One region of the Paenibacillus sp. S-12 genome, then DNA from elsewhere that is predicted to be linked to it. Evidence: a T-box and tRNA genes for the amino acid it is inferred to sense, from the RefSeq annotation. Region 1 holds a T-box; the other holds one or more tRNA genes.
What was found. A T-box is a leader RNA that pairs with one kind of tRNA and senses whether it is charged. The one in region 1 lies ahead of argS (arginine--tRNA ligase), so its partner is inferred to be a tRNA-Arg.
Positions count from the first base shown of each region.

Region 1 (3,171 bases):
CTGCTCACTCCTTATTGATCAGCTCTCTACCAACCCTAAAGAAGCTGCCTGTAGTTTGTACGGAAACGTATAGATGATTGCAGGACAGCTTCTTTGCTGTCTTGCCTGTTTCTTTCTATACTTCGTATCCTGTACAATAGAATGGAGTTGAGCAAGCCCGAGGAGGAGAAAGAATGATATTAACGATCCAGGAACGGGATGAAATGTTATCACAGCTCAATGACACGCAGCGGGAGTTTCTGACACATTATCTCGTTCGTTCTCGCCGTACGGCGTTCGCGAATGCGATGGCGAAGGAGAAAGGGCATCATGTTCCAGCAAATGCCGAGCCAGAGGACATTGAAGCGCTGCTTGATGATTGGATTTATACCGGTTATAAGGATGCAGGCACGATAAGTCCAGAGCTGCGATGCGAATGCGGCCGTTCCCTACGCTACCAGCACGAGGTGAAAAATCGAAAGACAGGCGAGATCAAAAAGTTCGGCATTGAGCATCTGAAGGAGCATCTTGGCATTGATGCAGCCATCGTTGCGGTGATTAAAAAGGGGTTCGATGCCATTGATTATGAGCTTGATGAAATCTTGGTGAAGCTGGCAAGTAATTGGCAGCCTGCACCAGATTCATTGATACATGCTGATTTACCCGAGCACATGAAGCAGCAGCTATCGCTGGGACTTCCTTTGCTGGACAGGCAGCTTAACGTGTTGAAGCACAGGCCTGTTGTTCCTCAAACTCCATCTAAGGCTGTTCCACAGCAGGCTGATCCTAGGCTGGCTTCCATGCCTGAGGAATTTGATTTATGGTCGTGGACAGAATCTGCGGAAATCCAGGAAGTAAGCTATGATGGTCTTACTGCATCCGAACAAGAGGCGGTGAAGCAGTATGTGGCGAACGGTGTGGGCAGTGCTCGCATCATCAGCGAATTGCTCATACGTGATCATGGTTCGCCCGAACGCCGATATATAACAGGCAAACCTAAGATTTATACGGATGTGTGTCAATTTATTGAGCGCACCTTCACTAAGATTGCGATAGAATTTAATGGAACGGAAGATCGCAAGTACACGATGAAGTGACAAAATTGGTGTTGGTGCTGTAGATATCGTTCCAATCTCGTTGAACGTACAAACGCGCTCGCTTTTTTGAGAAATAGGCAAAAAGAGGTTGATTTTTCCTGAATGTTGTGGATATAATGTGTGAAATGAAAAATGGAAGCAACAACGATGAACGGGAGAGTACTCTGCAAGCTCCGTAATGCAGCGAATCGGGAGGGTGGAAGCCGATACGGAATGAAGAGGAAGCGGACCCGGGAGTTGGCTCTTTGAACTGCCTCACACGAGCCCGTAGGAGAGCCCGGCACAGCCGTTATTTATGGAGTGGATTCCTATTGAAGCACACTGCTTCCGGTAGGATCAATAAGAGTGGCACCACGGATTCAAGCCTCCGTCTCTTTGCAGACGGGGGCTTTTTGTCGTGTTAAGAGTTGAATCGATGCCCATGACTTATGTTGCAATATGTTAATCAAAATGAAGGAGAATGAGCTTATGTTAAAACAGATCGCTGCACAACGATTAGAGCCAATGTTAGAGATGAGTGGATACGATATCGAGCGTGCCTTAGAAATACCGCCGCAAAGTGAATTGGGAGATCTGGCATTCCCTTGCTTCCCGCTCGCAAAGCAGTGGAAACGCGCTCCACAGCAAATAGCAGGCGAGCTCGTAGAACGTATCAACCAAAATAGCGATGCCTCACGAATACATGCTGTTGCATCAGGCGGGTATGTGAATTTATTTTTCGATAAGGACTTCTATGGAGAGACGTGCCTTGGACGCATGCTGGAGCCGACTTTCGGGAGGCTGGCGGATGGTTCAGGGCAGCGCGTTGTTATTGATATGTCGTCTCCGAATATTGCAAAGCCATTCAGCGTCGGTCATCTGCGTTCTACGGTAATTGGCAATGCTCTCGCTCATCTGTATGAGGCTGCCGGTTATGAAGTGGTGAAGGTGAATCATCTAGGGGATTGGGGGACACAATTCGGCAAGCTTATAACAGCATACAAGCTATGGGGCAATGATGAGACGCTGCGCCAAGATCCAATCCGCGAAAGCTTGAAGCTGTATGTGAGGTTTCATGAGGAGGCCGCACAGCAGCCGGAACTGGAAGATGAAGCACGCGAATGGTTCCGCAAGCTGGAAGCGGGAGATACAGAGACTGTTCAGCTATGGACGTACTTCGTGGACGCCAGCATGATTGAATTTAATCGGATGTACGAGCGGCTGGGGATTCGTTTTGACTACTTCCTTGGGGAGAGCTTCTACAATGATAAAATGGATCAAGTGGTGGCACGATTGCAGGAGCTTGATTTGCTGGAGGAAAGCGATGGGGCAATGGTTGTTCGATTGGAAGATAAGGGCATGCCGCCATGTCTTATTTTAAAGTCAAACGGTACAACGATTTACCCGACTCGTGACTTGGCAACTGCGATTTACCGCAAGGAAGTGATGAAGGCTGACAAGTTGATTTATGTGGTCGGTGCAGAGCAGCAGCTTCATTTTCAACAGGTATTTGCCGTGCTTGGCAAGATGGGATATGAATGGGCAGAGCAATGCGAGCATGTGCCATTTGGCTTGATGACATTTGAAGGGAAGAAGATGTCGACCCGAAAGGGGAAGGTTATTTTTCTAGATGAGGTGCTGAATGAGGCAGAGAATCGCGCGCTACAAATCATTGAAGACAAAAATCCATCCTTGCCGGATAAAGGAGCAGTTGCATCTCAGGTGGGCATTGGCGCGATTATCTTCGATGATTTGAAGAGCAGCCGCATGTTGTCCGTCGATTTCAGCCTGGAGGAGGCGCTGCGTTATGAAGGGGAAACAGGCCCTTATGTGCAGTTTACTCTTGTTAGAGCTAAGAGCTTGCTTATGAAGGGGGGCTTGGAGTCTCAACCGGATTCCGCTTCTGCTTCTGAAATTAATGCGACTGCTCGAAACAGTGCGGACAGTTGCATGGCTCATCTGCGTCAGATACCGGAAGCGGCAGGGAATTGGAAAATGAGCCCAGAGGCATGGGCTTGCATCAAGTCCATTTCTAAATACGAGCGTTCGCTGCAGCAGGCGCTAGCAAGCAATGAGCCTTCCATCTTCGCGCGATATATTCTTGATGCAGCGAAGC
Region 1 is NZ_JASIUF010000005.1:684,963-688,133, forward strand. Features, by position in the region: gene NO352_RS06010 (DUF3895 domain-containing protein) at 174-1,076, shown strand; T-box leader at 1,215-1,454, shown strand; gene argS (arginine--tRNA ligase) at 1,545-3,171, shown strand, end outside.

Region 2 (3,171 bases), on a different contig from region 1:
ATCCTTCGAAGTCGATAACAACGCTGTCGCCTTTTTGTGCTGTTTCTTCATCAACGATAACGAGTTCAGCATGACGCTCTTGCAGACGCTTCAACTCAGCGTCAAGCTCTTCTTCAGTAACTTCAGCTTCCTTAGTTTCCACTTCAAGACCTTTGTAGTCTCCAAGCTTAACTTCAGGCTTAACAGTTACTTTTGCTTTGAATTTGAACGTTTTGCCTTTTGCAAATTGTTCAACTTCGATTTCCGGCTGATCAACCGGTTGGATGTTTGTTTCTTTTACAGCTTGTGTGTAAACTTCACCCAAGATGATGTCAATTGCATCTTGATACAAGCTTTCCACACCATATTTAGCTTCGAAAATTGGGCGAGGTACGCGACCTTTACGGAAGCCTGGAACGTTTACACGCTTTGACACTTTTTTGAATGCCAAGTCCAATCCTTCTGCTACGCGATCTTCATTAACCTCAACTTCTAATACCCCAACGTTCTTCTCTATTTTTTCCCAAGTTGCTTTCATTTTATGCCTTCCCCTCCAAAAAAGATCATGGCTAGAGTGTACCTACCATAACACGTCCTGAATAACCATTTTAGTATAGCCGACTATGATAACTTTTTCAAGGAGTGCATCATTCCTACATTCACCCTCCTTGGAAAGCGCTATCGGCCGCCTGTTGCTTAGCATCCGGATCCTATGATTGCACGCGCAAGGATCGATTCAGCGATCGAAGTGCAAGCTCATATTGGACGCGCATCTCATTACGAATGCCGTACAATTGCTTTACTTCCACTTCTTCATCTATATGCAGCATTCGAGCTATGATAAAGTGCAGGGCTGCTGCCCATGCGACTGACTCCTCCTGCCCATGCTCACACAACTTCTCGTAAGCGGATGAACCGTAAATATGCTTCACATATTGCTGCCATAGCTCTTGAGCAAAATAGGCTAATGACGGCTCTCTTACAGAGGCAGCCTCGTTCACGCGCTCTGCGGGTGCCTTCGCCGCTGCCGGGAACGCCGTATAGTCAAGTGGCGTATCCTCTACTCGAACGTTCAACCATTCCTGCCCGCGAGGGAATCGAATTTCGCCATGCATCCCCCTCCGCTTCAAGACTTGAAGAATTCCGAACTGAAGCAAAGAGCTCAGTTCCTCCTCCTTCAGCAGTTTGACCAGAGCTTCGTCAATCCCCGCATCTTCTGCTGCCGCAAGCTGCTCCAGCACAAGAAGTTTACGATCATCCATTTCCCCATCCGCAAGTGTCGCGAGCAATCGTTCCATATATTGTCCATCTGCATTCAACTTCTGCTGAAATTGACGTCGCAGGATATCTTGTTCGGTTTCTTCCGATTCCTCTTCTGCAGTTGATTTCGTCCAGCCGGCTAATCCCTCTGGTATGTCCAGTTCGCGAGCATCTCTCTCTGCTTCTGGAAACGCCGATACGAGCCATTGAAGCAGCGCATCCCACTCTTCCCGAATCCGTGCATCCTCGCCATCACAAGTCAGCAGGAATTGAAGAAGGGCAATGGCTTCACCGTAGCGTTCAGATTCCAGCATCCGTGTTAACTCAATTTGGTAATAATCATGAGTTTTCGGAAATAGGATAACGTTGTTCCTGGACGGCTCTTTGTAATCTTCTGACATACGAACACCTGCTTTCTGTACTGCGCCTATATATTGCAAAAATCTCTGCTATGTATGCAACTGTATCAATTTATTCAGGCAAGTCTCTTATACGATGCATTATATCATACTCGCCCTTTATCCTGCGCGGTTGCCACGAGTGCTTTCCTGCACATCCAACTGTAAATATGATAGGTAAAATATTTTTTGATTTTTATGTTGCTAAAATTCAAATTCTTTGCTACAATCATACATGTTCTAAATTTACTTAACTTATGTCCCAGTAGCTCAGCTGGATAGAGCAACGGCCTTCTAAGCCGTCGGTCGGGGGTTCGAATCCCTCCTGGGACGCCATTCATTGCTTACAATATACATGAGCAGCCTCGCAGAGCCTAACTTGGTATGTGAGGCTTTTTTTATATCCCCAAAATCTCTACGGACATCTAACTGCATAAGAGGCCCTGCATATCGCAGAGCCTTGAATAATTGCGCTTCATTTCAGAATCCAGCTTATTTATTGTGAAACTCCCAATGGTTCTTTTCGCCCGGATGCTTGAAGTTCTTCGACAGAACCGCATCCGCATGTTTCTTCTGATGCGCATATTTATTGCCCTTATTTTGCTTGAATTGTTCTGGCATATTTACTCACCTCCCTTCATCGTACATCAATCACCTTAGTATGAACACGATGATAAGAAGCAAACCAAGTTGTTTACCAATTCATTTGGAACAAGTCGTCAACCGCTTCCCGTACCTCACTCGATCCAAGCACTGCATCTACGATCGAATCCCGGTCGCTGCAGCTAATTTCGTTATTATTGATAAATGTCTCTGCAGCCACTTCCTCAAAGGCATTATGCAAATTATTGTCGTACCAGTCTGCTTCAAAATGTGAATCATTGCGCAGCAAGCGAACAATCTCATAACCGCCATTTTGTACAGGAGCCACATACGCAAGCAGGGGAGTCTCCTTGTCATCATCTGGGATAAGTCCTACTTCTGCACACAGACGCCCTTCGATTTCAACCGGACGGCGAAATTTTGCAGCCTTAAATTCCATCATTGTCTTCGCTCCTCACTTCTCGTATTTGCTCCACAAATTGCTTTGTTTCTGTGGTTCCGAATTTGTGTATGTAGGCATATACACTATTGAGGTTTTGCTGATACGGCTCGTTAATCATGTCATTCGATTTGCTTGTAAATAACATGAAGCTGTATACTTGATCCGTTTCGGCGTCTCCCACCCCATTCAGCAGCCTTTGAAGCTCATCCCTTTCTGCCTCATTCACATGGACTACAAATTCATAATCACCCGCATCTTGTTCCGCAACAACAGAACGATTCTGTACGGATACATAATAAGGTCGGCGCTCCATTAAGCACCTCCTTTCCTTAATAGAACCATTGCTTCGCTTTGTTTAGATCAGGTTTCAGCTTTTAAGGGAAGCTTTTTTTATCATCTCCCGATGGACATACATCTTATGCCGATTTGCGCATACCCATGGTATTATCTCAATCTTCCAGCATACCGGTATTCGGTCTTCCGGGTGGA
Region 2 is NZ_JASIUF010000004.1:49,525-52,695, reverse strand. Features, by position in the region: gene tig (trigger factor) at 1-517, opposite strand, end outside; gene NO352_RS02515 (hypothetical protein) at 690-1,640, opposite strand; tRNA gene NO352_RS02510 (tRNA-Arg) at 1,897-1,973, shown strand; gene NO352_RS02505 (hypothetical protein) at 2,130-2,258, opposite strand; gene NO352_RS02500 (hypothetical protein) at 2,332-2,682, opposite strand; gene NO352_RS02495 (hypothetical protein) at 2,669-2,995, opposite strand.
Region 2: it encodes a tRNA-Arg, which carries the amino acid that the T-box ahead of argS (arginine--tRNA ligase) is inferred to sense. The anticodon was not compared.